2 regions of the Stutzerimonas chloritidismutans genome follow, and region 1 is predicted to be linked to the other one. Evidence: predicted binding sites of a transcription regulator. Region 1 holds the regulator's gene; the other holds the start of a gene.
The links. The regulator FliA, encoded in region 1, starts transcription of late flagellar genes. The targets are predictions, from matches to a motif close to CTAAAGTTTNNNNNNNNNNNGCCGNTAA.

Region 1 (4,648 bases):
GATGGTCCCCGGATTCCTGACGACCTGCATCTGCCGCGCAGCCATCAGCTGGTCAGTCGGGCGGTGAGCCTGCAGTCCGGCGAGGAGCCGAGCGAAGAAACCATGGCCGACATGTTCGCCGGGTTGTACAACGGCTCGTCACGGCGGGCTGGATGATGCTGCGACAGCGGTACTCGAATGAATCAGATGCGTGCCATGCGGACGCATCGCCGGCCGCAAGGCCCCAGCAAGATATAGGCATGTGAACATGGGTATGCATCCCGTACAGGTGATTGCGGTGACTGGCGGCAAGGGTGGCGTCGGCAAGACCAACGTGTCGGTCAATCTGGCACTGGCGCTGGCCGACCTCGGCCGGCGTGTGGTGTTGCTTGACGCCGACCTTGGCCTGGCCAACGTCGACGTGCTGCTGGGGCTTACCACCAAGCGCACCCTGGCTGACGTCATCGCTGGCGAATGTGATCTGCGCGACGTACTGATCCAGGGGCCGGGCGGCATCCGCGTAGTGCCGGCCGCATCCGGCACGCAGAGCATGGTGCAGCTGTCTTCCCTGCAGCACGCCGGGTTGATCCAGGCGTTCAGCGAGCTTGGCGACGAGCTCGACGTGCTGATCATCGACACCGCGGCTGGCATCGGCGATTCCGTGGTGAGCTTCGTGCGCGCAGCTCAGGAAGTGCTGCTGGTGGTCACCGACGAGCCCACGTCCATCACCGACGCCTATGCACTTATCAAGCTGCTGAACCGCGATTACGGCATCAGCCGCTTCCGCGTGTTGGCCAACATGGCTCACGCACCGCAGGAAGGCCGCAATTTGTTCGCCAAGCTGACCAAGGTTACCGAGCGCTTTCTCGACGTGGCGCTGCAGTATGTCGGTGCGGTTCCTTACGACGAAGCGGTGCGCAAGGCCGTGCAGAAGCAGCGCGCTGTCTATGAAGCGTACCCGCGCTCGAAATGTGCACTAGCCTTCAAGGCGATCGCGCAGAAGGTTGATACCTGGCCGCTGCCGGCGACGCCGCGGGGTCATCTCGAGTTCTTCGTAGAGCGCCTCATCAGCCCCGCTTCACCCAGCCACGAATGACAGGTGCCGGATCCGCTATGTATTACAGCAAGGCTCAGGCAAAGGATGCGCAGTACCGCCTGATCGATCAGTACGCCCCATTGGTCAAGCGAATCGCTTACCACTTGTTGGCGCGTCTGCCTGCAAGCGTGCAAGTGGACGATCTGATTCAGGCTGGAATGATCGGACTGCTGGAAGCAGCTAAGAAATACGACGCGGGCAAGGGTGCCAGCTTCGAAACCTACGCAGGTATCCGCATTCGCGGCACCATGCTGGACGAAGTCCGCAAGGGTGACTGGGCGCCGCGCTCGGTGCATCGCAATTCGCGGATGGTCAGCGAGGCGATCCGGGCGATCGAAGCGAAAACCGGGCGCGACGCTAAAGATCACGAGGTTGCGGCCGAACTTAAGCTAAGTCTCGACGAGTATTACGGCATTCTGGGCGATACGCTGGGCAGTCGCCTGTTCAGCTTCGACGATCTGCTGCAGGAAGGCGATCATGGCGAGCTCGAGGAAGACGCTGCCAGTCTCCACCCGGAGCCGTTCCGTGATCTCGAGGATGAACGTTTTCAGCAGGCGCTGGCCGACGCCATCGCCAACCTGCCCGAGCGTGAAAAGCTGGTGCTGTCGCTGTATTACGACGAAGAATTGAATTTGAAGGAAATCGGTCAGGTGCTGGGGGTCAGCGAGTCGCGTGTGAGCCAGTTGCATAGCCAGTGCGCTGCGCGCTTGCGCGCGCGCCTCGGCGAATGGCGCGCCAATTGACGATTGTTTGCGGTATGACGTGCTCGGTTTGCTGAGGCATTTTGGGACTTACGGAGGTCGACTTGGACAAGAACATGAAAATCCTCATCGTCGATGACTTCTCGACGATGAGACGAATCATCAAGAACCTCCTGCGTGATCTGGGGTTCACCAACACCGCCGAAGCGGATGACGGTACTACCGCGCTGCCGATGCTCAAGAGCGGCAGCTTCGACTTCCTGGTGACCGACTGGAACATGCCGGGAATGAGCGGCATCGATCTGCTGCGCACTGTGCGTGCCGATGAGCGCCTCAAGCACCTGCCGGTGCTGATGGTGACGGCCGAAGCGAAACGCGATCAGATCATCGAAGCCGCCCAGGCCGGGGTTAACGGCTATGTGGTCAAGCCTTTCACTGCCCAGGTGCTCAAGGAGAAGATCGAGAAGATCTTCGAGCGCGTCAACGGCTGAAGCAGCAACGCCGCGAGGGCACTATGACGCAAGCAGACCAAAGCCTGGCAGAGTTCGAAGCGACTCTGAAGGCGCATGCACCCAAGTTGATCGAAAGTCTGCAGCAGGGCCGCTTCGATGAAGCGACGCAGATGTTCAATGAGCTGAATCAGGTGCGCAACCACGGGCTTTACCTGGAAGTTGGCAAGCTCACCCGAGAGCTGCACAACGCCATCGTCAAGCTCGAGATGGACACCTGCGCCACCGGCGGCGACCCGTCGCCGATCACGGACGCGACCGATCGCCTGTCCTACGTGGTGGAGATGACCGAGAAGGCTGCCAACCGCACCATGGACCTGGTCGAAGAATCAGCGCCGCTGGTGAACTATGTGAGCTATGAGGCGCAGAGCCTGACAGCCGACTGGCAGCGCTTCATGCGTCGTGAAATGAACGCCGATCAGTTCCGCGACCTAGTCAAGCGCATCGACCAGTACTTGCAGCGCAGCATGAACGACGGCGGCCAGTTGTCGCAGAACCTCAGCGAAATAATGCTGGCTCAGGACTTCCAGGATCTGACCGGGCAGGTGATCAAGCGAGTGACCCGCCTCATCAGTGACCTCGAAAGCAACCTGCTCAATCTTGTCCTGATGGCGGGGCAGGTTGATCGCGTGGCAGGCATCCAGCATGACCGCGAGGCGATGCGCGCCGAGCAGGAAAAGAAAAAACAAGAAAAAGAGCCTTCCAAGGGTGAAGGTCCGCAGATGCATGCCGATATGCGTGAAGACGTCGTTTCCGGCCAGGACGATGTCGATGATCTGCTTTCAAGCCTGGGCTTTTAGGGGAAGTGAATATGAGCTTCGACGCCGATGAAGAAATCCTCCAGGACTTCCTGGTAGAGGCCGGCGAGATTCTCGAACTATTGTCCGAGCAACTCGTGGAGCTGGAAAGCAGCCCCGATGACATGGCGTTGCTCAATGCGATTTTTCGCGGGTTCCATACGGTCAAGGGCGGTGCCGGGTTCCTCCAGCTGCATGAGCTGGTGGAGTGCTGCCATATCGCCGAAAACGTCTTCGACATCCTGCGCAAGGGTGAGCGTCGAGTCGATTCCGAACTGATGGATGTCGTTCTGCAGGCGCTCGACGCCGTGAACGCGATGTTCAGCCAGGTCCGCGAGCGCGTCGAGCCGACGCCAGCCTCGCGTGAGTTGCTTGCGGCGCTGGCACGTCTGGCGGAGCCAGCCTCGGCTGATGAGCCAGCGCCGGCAGTCGAACCGCAGGTCGTGGCCGAATCCCGGTCCGAGGGCGCCGATAGCGAATTCGAACAGATGCTCGATGCCATTCAGCCGTCCGCCAGCGAGCCGGCTGCGGCCGAAGTAGCGACTGGCCCTGCCACCGACGAGATTACCGACGACGAATTCGAGTCGCTGCTCGACCAGCTGCATGGCAAGGGACAATTCTCTGCCGCTGCGGGTGCCTCGATGCCTGCCGAGAGCGAGTTCGTTGCTGCGCCGACTAGTGACGAAATCACCGATGACGAATTTGAAGCCTTGCTGGACCAGCTGCATGGCAAGGGCAAGTTCGAAGCGGCCCCGGCTGAACCCGCTGCGCCAGCAAGCGCTGAACCGGCAAAGGGCGGTGGTACAGCTGGTGCAGCTGATGAGATCACCGACGACGAGTTCGAAGCACTGCTCGATCAACTGCATGGCAAGGGCAAGTTCGAGCCTGCGGTCGTAGAGACCCCGGCTGAACCTGCTGCGGCTGTGCCGATCAAACCGGCGCCCAAGCCTGCCCCTGCTGCTGCTCCGGCCAAGGCCGCTCCGGCAGCTGCGGTGAGCAAGCCGGCCGCTGCTGCTCCGGCGGAAAAGCCTCCGGCCGAGGCCGAGACCACCGTGCGCGTCGATACCGCACGCCTGGACGAGATCATGAACATGGTCGGCGAGTTGGTGCTGGTGCGTAACCGTCTGGTACGCCTGGGCTCCAACAGCGGCGACGAGGCGATGGCCAAGGCCGTCTCCAACCTCGACGTGGTGACGGCCGATCTGCAGAGTGCGGTGATGAAGACCCGCATGCAGCCGATCAAGAAGGTCTTCGGTCGCTTCCCGCGCCTGGTCCGCGACCTGGCTCGCAGCCTGAAGAAAGAGATCAACCTTGAGCTCGTCGGTGAAGAAACCGACCTCGACAAGAACCTAGTCGAAGCCCTGGCCGATCCGCTGGTGCACCTGGTGCGCAACGCTGTCGACCACGGTATCGAGATGCCCGAGGAGCGCGAAGCCGCCGGCAAGCCGCGTACCGGGCGGGTAGTGCTTTCCGCCGAGCAGGAAGGCGACCACATCCTGTTGATCATCAGTGATGACGGTAAGGGTATGGATGCCAACGTCCTGCGCGCCAAGGCCGTCGAGAAAG
Region 2 (4,648 bases), 650 kb from region 1:
GCGCCAGGGCATCATCACTGAGTGATCTGGCGCGCCGCCGCAGGCGGCCGCCAGCATGCTTTCAGATCGCCGCCGGTGTGCGCATGGTGACGAACTCTTCGGCGGCCGTCGGGTGGATGCCCAGCGTGTCGTCGAACACCTGCTTGGTGGCCCCGGCCTTCAGCGCCACGCCCAGCCCCTGCATGATCTCGCCGGCATCCGGTCCCGCCATATGGCAGCCGAGCACACGGTCGGTCTCAGCATCCACCACCAGCTTCATCAGGCTGCGCTCGAGGCTATCGGTCATGGTCAACTTCATCGGCCGGAAACGACTTTCGAAGATCGTTACGTTGTAGCCCTGCTCGCGCGCCTCCTCCTCGGTCAGCCCGACAGTTGCCATGTTCGGCAGACTGAACACCGCGGTCGGGATGGTCGTGTAATCGACCTTGCGATATTGCTCCGGCTTGAATAGCCGCCTCGCCACGGCCATGCCCTCAGCCAGTGCGACGGGTGTCAGCTGCACGCGACCGATCACGTCGCCAATCGCCAGAATCGAAGACACCGAGGTACGGTATTCATCGTCAACGGCAATGAAACCTCGGGCATCCAGCGCTACGCCGGCCTTTTCCAGCCCCAGGTTGTCCAGCATCGGACGGCGGCCTGTCGCGTAGAAGATGCAGTCCGCTTCCAGCGTGCGGCCGTCTTCCAGCGTCGCGAGCAGGCTGCCATCGGCCTGCTTGTCGATATGCACGATGTCGGCGTTGAACTGCAGATCCACGCCCTTTTTGATCATCTCGTCCTTCAGGTGATCGCGGAGCGAGCCATCGAAACCGCGCAGGAACAATTCACCGCGATAGAGCAGCTTGGTATCGGCACCGCAGCCATGGAAGATCGAGGCGAACTCGACGGCGATATAGCCACCACCGACCACCAGCACGCGTCGCGGCAAGGATTCGAGGTAGAAAGCTTCATTGGACGTGATGGCGTGCTCACGCCCCGGAATCGCCGGCACGTGGGGCCAGCCGCCAGTAGCGATCAGGATGTGCTCGGCCGTGTACTGCTTGCCCTCGACTTCGACGGTATGGGCATCGACCACGCGCGCATGCGCTTGCAGCAGGGTCACGCCGCTATCCACCAGGATGCTGCGGTAGATGCCGTTCAGTCGCTGGATTTCCCGGTCCTTGTTGGCAATCAGGGTCTTCCAGTCGAAGGTCGCGCCGTCGATGGTCCAGCCGTAGCCCTGTGCCTGGCCAATGTCTTCGGCGTAATGCGCGCCGTAGACCAGTAGCTTCTTCGGCACACAACCGACGTTGACACAGGTACCGCCCAGGTAACGGCTTTCCGCAACCGCCACCTTCGCGCCGAAACCTGCAGCGAAGCGCGCCGCACGCACGCCACCGGAACCTGCACCGATGACGAATAGATCGAAGTCGTAAGCCATGTAATGTTGTCTCCTTCTGTAGCGAACAGCATAACCCAGGCTTTCGGCCTGAATCACCGAAGGAGTGCCGCATGCGCCCTACCCTCACCCACCTGGCTCTGCACGTGCCCGATCTGGACGCCTGTATCGCGTTCTATGAGCGCTTCTGCGGCATGCACGTGTTTCACGAGCGCCCCGGAAAGGGCTCACGCATCGTCTGGATGGCGGAGCCTGGAAAAGAGCGCGAGTTCATCTTCGTGATGATGCCGGGCGGCAAGGATCGATCACTGGCGATGGACGACTACAGCCATTTCGGCTTCGCGCTGGCCAGTCGAGAGGAAGTGGATGCGGTTGCCGACCTGGCGCGCAGGGAAGGCTGTCTGATATGGGAGCCGCGCGACGAACCCTATCCGGTGGGCTACTACTGCGGTTTGCGCGATCCTGCGGGCAACTATGTCGAATTCAGCTACGGGCAGCCGCTTGGACCGGGTGCCGAGGATATGCCGGAGCCTTGAAGCAGGCCCGGAAGTGACTGGGCCACCCTTAGGCGGCCCAATTGCTTCAGAACGCCTTGCCGGTCAGGTAGAAGTGTTCGTAGCAGAAGTTGGTCGCCGCGATGTAGCCCTCGGCGCTACCGCAGTCGAAGCGCTGGCCCTTGAACTTGTACGCCAGCACGCAACCATCCTGAGCCTGGCGCATCAGCGCGTCGGTGATCTGAATCTCACCGCCCTTGCCCGGCTCGGTCTGCTCGATCAGATCGAAGATGTCCGGAGTCAGGATGTAGCGACCGATGATCGCCATGTTGGACGGCGCATCTTCCGGCTTGGGCTTCTCGACCATGTGGCTGACGCGGTAGATATCGTCGCGGATCATCTCGCCGGCGATCACACCGTACTTGCTGGTCTCTTCCGGCGGCACTTCCTGAATGGCAACGATCGAGCAGCGGAACTGGTTGTAGAGCTTGACCATCTGCGCCAGGACCGGATCGCCATTGAGGTTGATGCAAAGGTCGTCAGCCAGGACCACGGCGAACGGCTCATCGCCGATCAGCGGCCGGCCGCTGAGAATCGCATGCCCCAAGCCCTTCATCTCCACCTGGCGGGTGTAGGAGAAGCTGCATTCGTCGATCAGGCGGCGAATACCGACCAGATACTTTTCCTTGTCGGTGTTGCGGATCTGGTGCTCCAGCTCGTAGCTGATGTCGAAATGGTCTTCCAGCGAGCGCTTGCCACGCCCGGTGACGATCGCGATCTGGTTCAGCCCCGCCGCCAGCGCCTCTTCAACCCCGTACTGAATCAGGGGCTTGTTCACCACCGGCAGCATTTCCTTGGGCATGGCTTTGGTTGCAGGAAGAAAACGGGTGCCATATCCGGCAGCGGGAAAAAGGCATTTCTTGATCATGTGAGTCCTTGAAATAAAGGTTCCAGTCGATGCACTGCCATCGAGAACAGCAGCTGCCTTGCGGTGTTGCCCGGCCATGCCGGCGTAGAGCCTACGACCATCGTTTTGCAGCGGGGTTCGCAGCGACATTCACGCTCGATGCAGATTATGTGCCTGCCTCTCGGAGGCACTGGTTTCGCTGCTCCGGCGGGTCGCCACGCTAATGGCGGTCGGGGCGCTCTGTAAAGCCATCTGTCGGTGTTTTTTCACCGTGCCAGTGAGGCCGAATAACCGTACGCGCAACCGCGAATACCCATAGCCAATGATCATTACACCTTTGTCGCACCTTGCACCGAAAGAGAGCCGGTCGACCCATGACCTGAATCAGGGAAATGTGCAATTGCACTGTTGTCGGTCGCCCGAAGCACTTCTCTCGTGCCGAAAAGCAATACCATAGCGCCGCCCAATAATGGCGCATGGCTATCATCTGCGGTTGGTTTCAAGAATACGCACAGCACGCCGATATCAGCAGGTGACTGCCTGCTCAATGCTGCGCCGCAAGTATCGGCAGCGCAGCAGTGCTGCAATGGCAGCTGACCCCGCGTGGCAGTAGTACTAAGGAAAACCATGAACAACAGCTCCGCCTCCCGACAAATGTCCGTGCAGACAAAGATCAACCTGGCCCTCGTGCTGGTCCTGGTGGCGATCATGTCTGCCTCGTTGTTCTTCTCTGCCAGTACGGAGAAGCGGCTCGTGCTCCAGGTTGTGGAGCAGCAGACCAAGGATGCCGCCGACTCCTATTTCGATAGCATCAACACCATGATGCTGACCGGCACCATGGCTCAGCGAGAGGTGCTGCGGAACAAGATCCTCGCGCGCCCAGGCGTTATCGATGCGCGCATCATCCGCGGGGAAGAAGTCACCAAGGTGTTCGGCCCTGGCTATGACCACCAGGCCCCGGCCGACGCGCTGGATCGTCGCGCGCTGGGCGGTGAGGAAATCATCGAGGTCAACAAGCAGAACGGCGGCCGTGTGCTGACCGTCATAAATCCCATCCTCGCCCACGCGGACTACCGCGGCACCAACTGCCTGACCTGCCACCAGGTCGGCGAGAACACGGTAATGGGCGCAGTGCGCATCAGCTATGACCTCAAGGCGCTGGACCAGGAAGTCGACCGCAACATCATGATCAGCGGCGGGATTCAGCTGCTCCTGCTGTTCATCGGCGTGGTGGTCATGTGCCTGACCGTGCGCCACGTCATCATCCGCCGCATCACTGCCATGCGCCACACCATGAATACCATGGCCGAGGACGAAGACCTCAGCCTCAGCGTCGAGGTGGGTGCGAAGGACGAAATCGGCGCGATGGGCGATGCCTTCAACCGCATGATCGGCAAGTTCCGCCATAGCCTGGAGGCCGTCGCGGGCGTTACCCATCAGCTCAGTGATGTCTCCGAGCGGGTATCCCATGTTGCAGAGAAGACCCTGGCTGCCGTCAACGAGCAGCGCAGCGAGACCGACATGGTCGCCTCGGCGATGAACGAGATGAGCGCGACCGTGCAGGAAGTGGCACGCAATGCCAGCCAGACCGCCACGGCATCGACCGGCGCCGACAACGAATCAAAAGCCGGCGTAAAGGTCGCCACCGAGGCACTGGACGGTATCGAAGTGCTGATCGCCGAGATCGAGAAAGCCGCCCAGGTCATCCAGCGGGTCGAGAGCGACAGCGCCAGCATCGACATGGTGCTCGGCGTGATCAACGGCATCGCCGAGCAGACCAACCTGCTGGCGCTGAACGCAGCCATCGAAGCGGCACGCGCCGGCGAACAGGGCCGCGGCTTTGCGGTGGTGGCCGATGAGGTACGTACC

Region 2: a site for FliA is predicted at 3,278-3,305, ahead of LLJ08_RS10625 (methyl-accepting chemotaxis protein). Genes of this name have one in related genera too.

The regions. Positions count from the first base shown of each region.
Region 1 is NZ_CP086067.1:1,647,527-1,652,174, forward strand. Features, by position in the region: gene flhF (flagellar biosynthesis GTPase FlhF) at 1-156, shown strand, start outside; gene fleN (flagellar synthesis regulator FleN) at 248-1,075, shown strand; gene fliA (RNA polymerase sigma factor FliA) at 1,093-1,818, shown strand; gene LLJ08_RS07735 (chemotaxis response regulator CheY) at 1,893-2,267, shown strand; gene LLJ08_RS07740 (protein phosphatase CheZ) at 2,291-3,085, shown strand; gene LLJ08_RS07745 (chemotaxis protein CheA) at 3,097-4,648, shown strand, end outside.
Region 2 is NZ_CP086067.1:2,296,624-2,301,271, forward strand. Features, by position in the region: gene LLJ08_RS10605 (copper chaperone PCu(A)C) at 1-21, shown strand, start outside; gene gorA (glutathione-disulfide reductase) at 62-1,420, opposite strand; gene LLJ08_RS10615 (VOC family protein) at 1,492-1,914, shown strand; gene galU (UTP--glucose-1-phosphate uridylyltransferase GalU) at 1,961-2,800, opposite strand; gene LLJ08_RS10625 (methyl-accepting chemotaxis protein) at 3,407-4,648, shown strand, end outside.